3 regions of the Methylomonas sp. 2BW1-5-20 genome follow, and region 3 is predicted to be linked to each of the others. Evidence: riboswitches for the same ligand, from Rfam matches in the RefSeq annotation. Region 3 holds a riboswitch; each other region holds the start of a gene.
What was found. A riboswitch is a leader RNA that binds a small molecule or an ion and turns the genes downstream of it on or off. The one in region 3 is predicted to bind cyclic di-GMP.

Region 1: linked by a shared signal. The riboswitch ahead of ACH50O_RS13885 (hypothetical protein) and the one ahead of ACH50O_RS21715 (hypothetical protein) in region 3 are both predicted to bind cyclic di-GMP.
Region 2: linked by a shared signal. The riboswitch ahead of ACH50O_RS05135 (hypothetical protein) and the one ahead of ACH50O_RS21715 (hypothetical protein) in region 3 are both predicted to bind cyclic di-GMP.

What each region holds. Positions count from the first base shown of each region.
Region 1 covers NZ_CP184127.1:3,034,888-3,039,109, reverse strand. Annotated here, with positions in the region: gene ACH50O_RS13890 (TlpA family protein disulfide reductase) at 1-329, opposite strand, end outside; gene ACH50O_RS13885 (hypothetical protein) at 721-1,770, opposite strand; cyclic di-GMP riboswitch class I at 1,851-1,938, opposite strand; gene ACH50O_RS13880 (hypothetical protein) at 1,988-2,836, opposite strand; gene ACH50O_RS13875 (hypothetical protein) at 3,326-4,222, opposite strand, start outside.
Region 2 covers NZ_CP184127.1:1,118,682-1,122,903, reverse strand. Annotated here, with positions in the region: gene ACH50O_RS05140 (hypothetical protein) at 1-1,218, opposite strand, end outside; gene ACH50O_RS05135 (hypothetical protein) at 1,290-2,129, opposite strand; cyclic di-GMP riboswitch class I at 2,167-2,244, opposite strand; gene ACH50O_RS05130 (hypothetical protein) at 2,708-3,832, shown strand; gene ACH50O_RS05125 (hypothetical protein) at 4,049-4,222, shown strand, end outside.
Region 3 covers NZ_CP184127.1:4,725,111-4,729,332, forward strand. Annotated here, with positions in the region: gene ACH50O_RS21710 (TonB-dependent siderophore receptor) at 1-1,483, shown strand, start outside; cyclic di-GMP riboswitch class I at 1,766-1,841, shown strand; gene ACH50O_RS21715 (hypothetical protein) at 1,939-2,727, shown strand; gene ACH50O_RS21720 (hypothetical protein) at 2,922-3,773, shown strand; gene ACH50O_RS21725 (hypothetical protein) at 3,770-4,222, shown strand, end outside.

The sequences.
Region 1 (4,222 bases), 1.7 Mb from region 3:
AAGGCCATTTTGTAATCCACGGGATGGGCTTGCAGAAATTGACGTGCAGTATCGCTGTCTTCGTCGACATTGATCGCAATCACCTCAAAATTTTCGTTTTGATGCTGGTTGCGCAGGGTGTTTAAAAAAGGCATGGACTTTTGGCAAGGTCCGCACCAAGTCGCCCAAAAATCTATCAGTATCACTTTGCCTTTATAGGCCGAAAAATCCAGTGCTTGCTGGTTTTCCAATACGGCGGGACAGTTTGGTACGGCTTGTCCTTCCTGTATTGCATGGCATACGGGGCTGGCTAGCAATATCAGTCCGGCAAAGGTGTTTAGGTATTTCATCGGCTTACAATATTAACGGGGTAATCGGCTGATTTTAACATCAAGGATCTCAATGCCTAATCATCAAAATTTTGGCGCTAGTGATTTTTGTCCGTTGCTGTTGCACTGTTCGCCGTCCCGCCCTATTTGGGCTATTGGTGAACTCAGAAGTTTCGTTAAGGTTGCTTGCAGTCATTGCACTTCAAATAGCAGCGTTTTGCGTTGTGTTCGCCGAATGTCGGGCGCCGAGATTTGAACTGAAATTGCCGAATACAAAGAAAGCAGGCCTAAGCCTGCTCCTTGAATCTGGATAAGCAAGTGAGTTATTGCATCTTGCTTATCCATTTTTTTAACGCTTCCTCCCAAGGTTTATTTGCCGAAAAACGCAGTGTTTAGGCAGTAACAAGGGTAATTAAGCGTGGCTTTTACGACGGTTCAAGCCCAGGAAGCCGATCATCGCGGATACAAACATCCACGCTGCGCCAGGCAGTGGCACCGCAGTAACTTGGAAGCCGGTGATGCTCAAACTACGGGCTAAACGGTCAGCTGTATAAGCGGCAGCAAATGAACTGCCTGCAGTGGCGCCGCCAGCGAAAATATCGCTGTAAAGCTGAGCGTAATCAGCCCCGTTCGCGCCGCCAATCGCCAAGGTGTAAATGCCTGCCGCCAGTTGGCCTGACCAACTGACTTTGTTGTCAACTAAGCCATCCGCACCCAGGATTGCAGTAGTGCCGCCGGAAGAGTTGGTGAAGCTAGAGCCGGTTGCTGCGTCGGCACCGGAAATTCCTGTGTATACGATGGTGGCCACTTTAGGTGTATCCAAACCGCCCAGGTAGTTGGGGCCATGAGTGTCGGTCGCGCCGGTGGTGCCGTTATTACCGGTGGTGATATTGCCGTTGGTATCGAATACGCCCCACAGCCCGGTCGGATTGCTAGGTGTGCCTGCGGCCGCGCCGCCGCGCAAACCGTTGACGCCGGCAAATGGGGACCAGGAAGCGAAATCTTTGGCAGTTGCCAAATAAGCCGCAGTATCCGGATCGGTAGCTACCGAAGCCACATCGCCCACGCCGTCATGTGAAGCTCCTGGAACAACGCCTTTGTACAAAGAAAACCCTGGGTTCAAAGTGCTGGCGCCGTTGCTGTTACTCAAGCCGTTAATGGTGAAACTTACGAGAGAGTCGCTGTTCAGGATGAAGTAACGGAAGCGGACGTCGTGGGTGTTGCCCAGGCTATCAGGATTCAAGCCAGCCAGATAACCGCCGTTGCTGGATGCGGTTGCGGTGAAGTTGCTGGCCGCGCCGTAAGCGCTGCTGACTGCAGTGGTGCCGGTGAGTGGGTCGTATGTGCCTGCGCCTTGATATAAGGCGCTGCCGTAACCGACGTGCGCCATTGCCGATCCGGAAACCAGTGCCATACCGCCCAGGATTCCTAACATAGATGCTTTTAGAGCAAAAGATTTCATAACTTCTTTCCTTTTTACATTTTTATATGTTGTCATGATTAGGTTCCCGATTAAGTTACCGTCTTAATGGGAAGCCAGTCGTTTGCAACCCGGCCATCCTGAGTCTCTCCCAGCTCAGCATCCGTGGCTTTCCGACTCCACCTCGCGGTGGATGTGGCGATAGTACCGTCCTTGGTTGAACGTCCTGTTCTATCCAAATTCCGTTAACTAAACTGTGTCAAGCGGCTTGGTAAGTCGCTTTGTTACGGCGATTGAGCCAAAAACCGCTTATGGCGCTAACGAACAGCCAAGCGGAAGCCGGTAGCGGAACCGCAGTGACACTCAAGGAAATGGTGCCGGGCAAATTGGTGTTCGGGCAGCTTACGTTGCTACCGCAATTCACGTTACCCGCCGCGGCGATGGTGTAATCGCCGGCGCGCAGAAAGTAATTGCTTAAGGTGGCAATGTTGGCGCCGCCAGTAGTGGCTACGTGAGTTTGGTATAGGATGACTGCCCATGCGCCTTCTTCATTCGCCATACTCCAATCGTGCAGGGCATCGAATTGCCCTTTGAAATTGTGAATATTGGCTGTGTCGCGGAAGGGTGAGACATGACCGGCGGCGTCCGTGGTCACACCGTTATCCACCGGCGACGCATCGTATACCGTGTGAGGTGTTGGTGTGGCGACGAAGTGGTTAGGGTTTAACGGATCGGTAGTGGCGTCATCATGCGCCTCATCGGGTAGCAATCCGGCGTACAGGCTGAACGATGGGTTTAGCAAGCCGGTGTTGCCGTCGTCGCTGAAGTTAATCGTTATTTTTGAATCCTGGGTCAAGTGGAATTTAAAAAACTGGCCTTGAGCCAATTGATGCGTATCACCTAAAGTTTGAGTCGTACCGTCATACCAGCCGTAGTTGCTGAAGGTGCCGCCATTGACGCCGCCAGGGGACAAGAAAGGATCGCTAAGATCCACATAATCGACATGCGCCGCCGCCGGCGCAGCTACGGCAATCAATGCCGCGGCGCCCAAGGCCTTTACAGAGAGCGCCAAGGCGCTGCTGCGTTTGGAAAGAAATTTGTTTAGCATTAATCACCTCTTAAATAATGTTCAGTTAAGCCAGTCTACGCCCCGACATAGCTTGTAATTCGCGTCCTGTGCGACCTAGGGTTCTTTACCAAGTCCTGGCGCATGTCAAGCGGGTGTCTTATCATTGAGCAATGCGCATGCCATAACGGTAAGGCATTGTTTTTATTGGCTTGGGTATTCGCTATTGGTTTTTAAATAATTAAACTGTGTTATATGGCATTTTGATTGTGGCATTACCCCTGATTTTGCGGCGAGTTTCAAAATGGCGACCATCGCTCGTGCATGGAGTTTTGCAAAATAGCTATGAGGTTGGCGGTTGGCGTGGCTGCGTCAGCCGATTTGGTATTATTCGGAAAGTCGGTGAGGATCTTGAGTCGACTAGCGTTAAATAGTCGCGCTAGGAATGGGAAGGAAGGAGCATCCTTGCTCCTGGTGGTCCGTAACTAAAAACCGGTCGGCATTGCGCCGCCGGCTGAAATCGCAAAAAGCTTAGGCGGCGACGCTTGTTTTGCGGCGGTTTAAGCCCAAGAAGCCTAACATCGCGCTGCCGAACAGCCATACAGCGCCAGGAACCGGTACGGCTGCGGCTGTGGCAACGGCGGAAAACTGCAAGTGACCATGCAGGTTGGTTAAGCCGAATGAATCGACCGAGCCCAGTGTGCCCAAAGAGGCGTTGGCAAGCGCGTTCAGTGCGCCTGAAGCAGCAATAGTGTAGTTGCCGGCTGTCAGAGTGATGACCAAAGTTTCTAAGGTATCGGCGGCGTTGCTGCTAAATCCCGCTGCTGACGCAGCATTTCCGTTGACGGCTTTTAAGAACGCGATGTTACCCCAGTCGCCGGAAACGTTGGATTGACCCCAGTTGGCCAAGGCATTGAACTGGCCGACATAACTTTGAGTGTTGCTCAGGGTATTGCGGTATGACGAGGCTATGCCTTGGGAATCGACTGGCGCTGTTTGCGAATCGAGCGCATCCTGTCTTTTGCCGCCAGGCACGACAACCGGATTAAGTTTTTCGTTGGCATCGTCGTGTCCCTGGTAATTCAGTACGCCGCTATATAGGCTGAAGGCAGAGTCAATATAGGTTCCGTCCGAGTCCACGTTCCATTTAATGGTGACCTTCGAGGTTTGGTCCAGACGGAAGTTGAAGAAGTCAACTTTGTGGCTGTCGCCCAGTGTGGGGTTGGTGCCATTACCCCAACCGTAGTCGGTGACATCGTTCACGTCAACGGTCGCCGAGCTGGCGGCGGAGGTGTAATTTACATTGGTAAAGCTGCCGACGCCGGTATAGGATTGGTTGGTCGCGTTCCAAAGGTTTGGATTATTTAAAGGGCGGTCGCTGGTCGCGCTGATGGCGCCGCCGATGCCGTTGGCGGCACGCTGGGCAGC
Region 2 (4,222 bases), 1.3 Mb from region 3:
GATGAAGCGGTAGTCAAACGCCAATTTGTTGCCGTTGCTGGCAACCGGCAGGTTTTTCTCCAGCGACTGCTGACCGAAAGCCCAAGATTTAGCAGCACCTTGGTTAACGATCAGATAATTATCGTTTGGCTGACTAGGATCGAAAAATACTGAAGTTGGGCTTTTGTAGTTTTTAGCGGTTTGAGTACCTTTGCTGAAGTCATCCAAACACTTTTCCATATCACCGGAACCTGACAAATCGGTTACCTGTGGACCGGTATCAGCATTAGAAGCAACTGGCAATCCATTTTCAGTACATGGGGTATTCAGGAATTTGGCATATTGCTGCGCACCGGTGCCGGAACCGCCGATACGTTTGCAAAAATGCACCAGATTATCATCGGGCGCGGTAACGCCAGGGAAGCTGGTTAACGGCACATAACTGCTTGTCGAGGAATCGAACAATGTGAACTGATCCCAGGTCGAAATGTTGCCGGATACCAAACCGGAGATTTGCGACTTAGTCAAGCTTGGCAAGCAAGCTTCGGTATAATCCGCATTAGGGTTAGCAACAGTTGCAGTACAAGCGCCACCAGCGGTCAGACCTTGAGCGATTTGCAAGGCTTTATACAAATTGTAAGAAACCGGCACACCGAATACTAGGGCAGCAGCTGGTGTGACAGTCAGTTTAGATTTAACCTGCGCAGGATCAACAGCAGTAAAACCATTGTCGGTTTCGGTATTAACACCTACGAACAACTCAGGGTTAACATCGGAAATTCCCAAGTCAGAGGTCTTGGTGGTCAACGTTGGGCAATTGTACAGATTGGTGCCCGCGGACGTACAAGCACCAGTGCCGCTCGCGATAATAGCCAGCTGAGAAATAGGTAAGTTGCTCAGCAACGGCACCACACCTTGTGACGATCCTCCATTGGAGCGCTTACGGATCAATACATTAACGGCACCAGTACCGGACAAGCCTGTAACCTTAGTTCTGTTAACAGTACAGGTGAAAGCGGTGTAATCGGTTGTCACCGTGGTGTACTGATACTTATCAAAAGTACCTGCTTGACAAACATTGTTTTTGACCAAGCTTTCCAGATTGTTATCTTGAGCTGTGGCACCGGAAATATTCAGTTCCAGGTTGATGGTCGCGCTGGGCGCAAGAGCGAAAGAGCTTTGTGAAAAACCGCCGAGAGACAACACAGCAATCGCTGCGGATAATGCTTTAACTTTCATTTTTAAGGTCCTTAAAAGAATTGATCGCAGATTGACCGCACCGGCCTAGGCCGGTGCGGCGCACGGTTTGATTAAACAGCGCTTTTACGACGTTTGAATGACAACAAGCCCATTACACCGGACAGGAACATCCAGGCGGTGGCAGGAAGTGGCACTGCAGCTGGGATCGCATCATAAGTCAGCGTACCTGTGGTAACACCACCAACGGTGTTCAGCGTAAAGTTCCAGACATTGTCATATTCGGTATACACGGGCTTAGAAGCTGTGCTTCCGCCGACATACTCAAAATGCATTGCTGTACCAACTAGATCCAGGTTGCTAGCGACGCCCCCCATACTTCCTCCGATGTTGCCGCTCCAGTTTTTGCCAGCATATGCAGGTTTATCGGATGTCTGAAAATCGCTCAGGTTTTGAGCCACATCAACCACACCACCTTGAGCTGTATTAACCACACCCAAATAGGTAGATAATTTCTGCAGAGAACCATTCAAGTTGGTCATGTTTGCAGTTCCGTATCTACCTTGTAAATCGGCTTGAGTATTTTGCGAATTGAGCGTGGTGTACAAACCGTATCCGACAGTAGGATATTCCGCTGCAGATGAAGCTTTTTGTTGACCGCCGACTACACTGTACTGAAGACCTGCAAAATCCGCATTAGATAAAACTGAAGCGAAATTTGCATCAGTACTGCTGGAAATAGTCCAAGAGTGTGGTGCGGTTACGTCGGCTTTGAATGCCGCAACAGTCAAGCCCAAATCTAAAGTATAGGATTTGGCACCTGCTTGGTCCCACAAAGTCAAGATAAACTCTGAACCACCTTTAAATGCATCGGTTGACAATTGCACAGACGCCTGCGCGCCAGAAGCACCGACCAACAGAGCTGCCGCTACCAAAGTTTTCGTAAATTTCATTTGTTTATCCTTATGTTTAAAAAATTGATTAACACAAGGTGACAACCCAGCCGCCTTTCTCCAAGGCCCGTTGGCTTTCCGTCCTTGCCTCGCGACAAGTTTGGCTTTTACACGCTTCCTAACTATCTAACACCAAGACGGTGCCGCTCTCCCCGCTACCATTTTGTTTGTTGCCACTACCTACTCCCTAACCTCTTCCATCGCCCACTCCTTTTGCATGCCGTCCCTGCTCCTTTTTGCTCCAACTACGAGGCAGCCAATCCGTATCCAGCCACCCTCAATTGCGGCGAATTATTCCAAACCAAATCGACGGTTTCGGTTACACGACTATGACAATTTCGTGAAATGTATTACCTCGACTAACACCCAGCCGGCGCGGCCAATAAATGAAAATGTCTGAAGGAAGCCGATACTCTGCGGAATTACTGGCCTTTGCGGACGATAAGAAGAGACGGACCGTAGCGGCCGCGTAGCACCTTGCCTCTAAGTTCAAGCCTTGCCGGACTGCAGCTCGGACTGCTAAAGTTTTGGTTTAAGCAACATCTCGCCATACAGCCAGCACCCCAAGGACATTAAACATGGAAGACTCTCGAAAGCTTCTTGACCAGGCCTACACGGAACAAGCACACGCTATCGACACGGCCGGATTGGCCAAAGCCTTGCAGGACTGGTATCTCAAGTACCCGGCACATCATTTTCTGCATCCCTGCATCATCGACGGCAAACCGGCCTTGGTTTGCAGGGCAAATTTAGGTAAAACCGGTCCGGCTGCATTTATCGAATTGCAGGACATTGCCCGGCGCCACGGCCTGTATTTAAAGGAAGACAGCCGCAGCCGAGATATGGCGCCCGCCAACAACCGGCGGCGCAACGTCGGTTTGGTCTTGAGTTTTTGCGTAGGCATGCTGGCGACGACGCGCACGGTAACAGCGGACGAGTTGTACAGTGCTCAGCCGTTACAAGCGGTCGCTGGCCAACTCATCAAGCCAGGTAATCAGTTGCAGACCAACATGGCATTGGATGAACAAGGCAGCCCGGTCATCCGTCTGCGGCGAATCCAACCGCCGACCGCCGCCGAGGTACTTGCCGCATACACGGCAAAGCAGACCGGTTTACCCGGCGATAGCGCCGCGGCCGACGCTATTACAAGCTTCTTGCAAAATAGCTATCAAGCCAACTCCGCCGACCCGAAAACCATTTCCGCCGATTTAAGCGAAATCGCGGCGTATTACTCGCACTATCCGCAAATCATCAGTTTGATTAACGAGCTTCGCGGACAAAAATTAAGCCTGAAATATCAAGCCGGGACTTGGCAGACCGAAGCCTGGGGCAATCAATTTGGCGTGGATAGCGCTACCATCTATTTCGATACCCGATTGGGCGCGCAATTGCTAAACGATCCGGGCTGCGACAGTACCCCGGCCTGCGGCATCTCCCCGGCCGACGCCTTGTTGCATGAGTTACTGCACGCTAAATTGATGCTGTTGGATGCCGAACACTTTATCGACACCGGCGGCATGAGCCAGACTTTGTATCCGTTCGAACACGAGCGGGAAGTGATCGGCCGGGAAAATCAGCTATACCAGGATATGAATCAACTCGACGGCCGCGCTAGACCATTACGGCATCGTCATAGCGGAGAATTGCTGCAAGTCACCTGCCCCGCCTGTACGCCGATCAGACATGTGGCATCAAACGAGTAATGGCGCAGAAAGCTTGATAACTGTTATATGACAACGACGGGCGGGGACAAATAGCTCCGACACGCTTAGCGACTATTCCGGCATACCCGAAAATAGGATTTTAGCCAGCTTGCGCAGCCATCCGGCCGAGTCGCCTAAGCTTGTTAGCTAAGGTCGAAATCCGTCCTGCCGCACGAAAACACCCATAAAACTCGACCATTGTTATAAAACTGTAACATGAGTGATTTACTGTTACCGGATAATCAGAAGGTCAGTGACAAGGATCATCCATTGAAAGCTAAAGAGTCGAGTCTAGACGACAAAAAAAACATCGTCTCCATCCGCCTTAGCAATGCGGATCGCGATGCCGTTCGTATTGCCGCGGCACGGCTGTTCGTCCGCGAATCCGAG
Region 3 (4,222 bases):
TGTAATCGAAACTCAACGCTTTAACATCAACCCCGCGCTGGTATTCACGGATAACGATAGGACTCGCTTGACCATCCAAGGCAAGTTGTCGCGCTGGCAGCAGCCGGAATATCAGGGGCTGCCGGCGACAGGCAGCGTTGCCGGCAGCTTTCGAGCGGGCAGAAATGTCTTTCTTGGGCCTGGCGATTTACCCGATAGCCGCTCGGAGTCGGCGGCGGTTTGGGCTTCAGTGGAACATCGAATCGACCGTATTTGGCAGTGGTCACTGAAGGCGCGTCTGGCTCGTTCGGAATTCGACGAAAAAATTCAGACCTTGTTTGGTGCTGACGGCTTTGTCGCGGATCGGCCCTTGCTGGAGGACGCCAATTGGGCCTTGGTCAATGCCGAGCTGTTTCAAGAGCAGCAGGAACGCAGCGTCCTGGGCAATTTACTGGCTAAATTTCAGCTGGGACCGACTGATAATCAGCTGCTGATCGGCGTCGACCACAGCGAATTGAACGATGCCGGCTTTGTCGATGGCGATTTCGGTCCGTTGGGTTTGGGTGCCGGCATCGTCGATCTGCGTTCGCCAACTTTTGGCGGTGCTTATCAAGCGCCGGGGCCGGGAGTAAACAATCAGTTCATACAAAACGTCACTTATGGGGCTTATGCGCAATGGCAAAGTACGCTGTACGAGCGATTACATTTACTGAACGGCTTACGGTTAAGCGACGTCGCAATCGATTTCAATAACACCCGGACCGGTCTCGGCGCCCGAACCGATACCTTGAAATGGCTGCCGCGCGTGGGAGCGGTGTTCGATCTGAATTCGGAAATTTCCTGGTTTATCAGCTATAGCGGAGGCATGCGCGGCCAGCCGTTCGTGAATTTTGTCGATGCCCCGCTGCCGGAGTTGTCTCGACATCTGGAAACCGGTTTTAAGTTTGATGTTGCGAAACAGTTTAGCGGGCAATTAGCGCTCTATCAGATTGATCGCAGTCAGGTAGCGGTTACCGATAACAGCGATGTTTTGCGACGTTCGCTGGCTGCCGGCCGGCAGCGTTCGCGCGGCATCGAAGCGGATTTGCTCTGGCAGCCGCTGGAAGGTCTGAATCTGTTGGCCAATTACGCCCATACCGATGCCAGCTTCGTCGATGACAAGGCCGGCGTGGCGATCGGCAATCGCCTGGCACTGGTGCCGGAAGATAGCGGGCGGATTTGGGCCAATTATCGTTTGCTATGGGGTGAGTTTGCCGGACTTAGTTTGGGCTTTGGGGTTTATTTACGCAGCGGTGCGTATCTGTCGAACAACAATGACTTCAAAACCGCTGGTTATCACAGTTTCGATGCCGCTTTGGCTTACGAAACCGCGCATTTCAAATGGGCGGCTACCGTGAAAAACCTCAGCGATAGCGATTATTTTCAGCCTTACGGCTATTTCGACGGTCGCGTGGCTGCGGCGCAGGGCCGGGCCGCTTATCTGACATTTTCGATGAGGTATTGAATGCGATAAGAGTTAACGCTTGACGGGCTGCGTGGCCTGAAAAATTTAACAGTAGCCAAGTCGTCCTGGTAATCGTGTGCGGCGTTGTTTTGCCGTTAGATGATTGTCGGCCGTTTACATGCATTTTGGCGATGTGTTCGGTCCGGTTTGGCGGGCTGTATGTTTAAGCGTCGGCGCCTAGCCGGGTCGGCTCAGGCTATGAACGGCGTGTAGCCGAAAAAACTCAACACAGGAGCACAAGGACTTTAACGCTCAAGGATCCGAGCACTGTCGCCGGGAACGCGACATCCCTGCCACATCCGCCGCGAGACGGAGCCGGAAAACCGCGGGTCTGCATGCAGACAGCCGGGTTGCCTCAACAACAAAGAATTCAATTGGGTGCGGACAACAAGCATCTGTTGGGCATTATGTTGCTGGGAAATTTTTCAACCAAAACCACTTTTTAAGGATAAAACATGATTGCTTTGAAAACCCATGGCTTGAAACTCGCGTCCGCCAGTATGCTGGCATTTACAGCCCTGACCGGCTTGTTGGCGCCGGCTGCCGCCAGCGCCGCGTTAGTTAGCGGAGACGCCACGATTACAATCGATAACACTGCGTTCAGCACCGCAAGTAGCGGTTTCATTATCGAGCGATTTTACGATGCCGGCTATAACACTACCCCGGCGGCTAACCTGACCGCCAGTAACGGCACGGCAAATACTAACCATATGCTGTTTCCGGTGAACGACAATCCCACCAAAATCGGCTATGCCGGCAACCGCAGCAAGCAAGCTACAACCATGGATACCAATAACACCGCAGTCGGCCAAATCGGCTTGAGCGGGGCATTCCGGATGACCAGTTCAATTTTCGGTACTTTGCAGCCTTACGATTTTACATTGCAGAAATTTTCCGGCATTTGGAATCTGGTTACCCACGATACCGGTTTTGGCGCCACCACCTTTTTGCAATTGACCAACGTCAGCGAATCCGTAAACAGCAGCGGCGAGTTACATTTGGATGGCGACTTGATCTTTGGCGGCGGCGTTGGTCCAACCACTTCACCCAGCGCATTTTTCCTGACCTGGAGTTCGTTTTTGACCAATTACGGTGCCACGGTCTCGCCAAACGCCATCGTTGGGCATCTTAGCTTGAATGCGCCGGCAGCCGTGCCGGTGCCGGGCGCCGTTTGGCTGTTCGGCAGTGCGCTACTGGGTTTGATGGGCTGTAATCGCCGTAAAGTTAGCGCTTTGTCGGCCTAAACCCCAGCGTCTCGGACGGGTCGCTTAACGCGTGCGCGCGTCCCGAGTGTGTTTTCGGTTCGCCAGGATAGGGACAGGCGAACCGAAAAAATCAATAACTACCTTCGCGAACGGCGCTCCGCGATTTCATCCGGCTCAAAGCAGCCGGATTCCCGGGTGGCGTGCCTTCGTTTTCCCGTAATAGAGAACAGACTATGAACATCACTAACTATCAGCTGCGATACTGTTGTCTGGCCGTACTTACGCTGGTTATCATCGGTATGACTGGTAATGCGCGGGCTGCCAGCGTCAGCGGCGGCGCCCTGATCCTGAGTCTGGATCGCGACGCATTGATCGCCGGCGTGATTCAGGATACCTACCCCGACACGCCACGTGCCAGTTTCCCGATTTGCTGCCGGCCATCGCTTTATCTTGAAGAATTTTACGCGGCCTCGGCTGCCGACAAGACCTTCTTTCAGCTTCGTGACGAAAACACACCGGATTTATACGACAGCGTTTCCGATGAAATTTCGGCTGTGGGTCTGCAATTTCAGGTCAACGGCAGTCATGTTGCCGCCAATCCGGCCGGCCGCAAAAACCAGGCAACGACCTTTAGCTTTGATCCCGCCAATTTGAGCGGCAGCGCTACCGGCGCAATCGGTTTGGGCGGGGCGATGCGTTATCGAGTGGACGTCACTCCGCCCGCGAACCGCGTGCTACTTGGTGATATGACTCTGGAATACGACCCAACGCTGGTCGATGTGGCGACGGGGCGCTCCGGCTGGGTGTTGATGAACCACCTCGGGTTTCGGATCAGCGGCTTCGATCTGTTCGATGTCGATACGCAGCTTACCGGCGATACCTTGAGTCTTTCCGGCGGCCTGGGACTAGGTGCGGGTTTTGATCATCTGGGCGGCATTCGCGACTATCGCGTCGGTACTTTCAGTTTGCAGACTACCGTGGTGCCTGTGCCGGGCGCGGTCTGGCTGTTTGCGAGCGGTTTGTTGGGGCTGGGCTTGGCCGGGAAACGCAAGCGTCGATTAATTGATTTTTGGAGAACGGCATGAACACTTTCAATCCGCATCGTTTTAAAGTCCTGTTTCTACTGGCGACGGCAGGGTTTGCGTATCTGCTGCCGGCCGCGGCCAAAGCCGCCCTGCTGAACGCCAGTAGCGGGGGCACGTTCACGATGAATATGGATCGCGAGGCAATGGCCGCCTTTATCGGCGGCAATAGCAGCAACCCCGGCCATTTTCTGGTGCACTACTACGACACCCAGGAATCGGATTACCTGACCCGTAGCGATTCCTCGTTTTACCTGGGCAACAGCAGTCGCACCGAAATTCCCGCGCAAAATTTGGTACACGACATAACCCCCATTAGTGCGAGTAATCCCGGCGGGCAGGCGCCGAATCGGTACGTCAAATCGACCAGTCCCGATTTTGCCATCGATTCCCAAACTTTGGCCGGTACCGGCGTCATGGGAATGACCGGTGTGGAGTTGTACCGGGGGCGT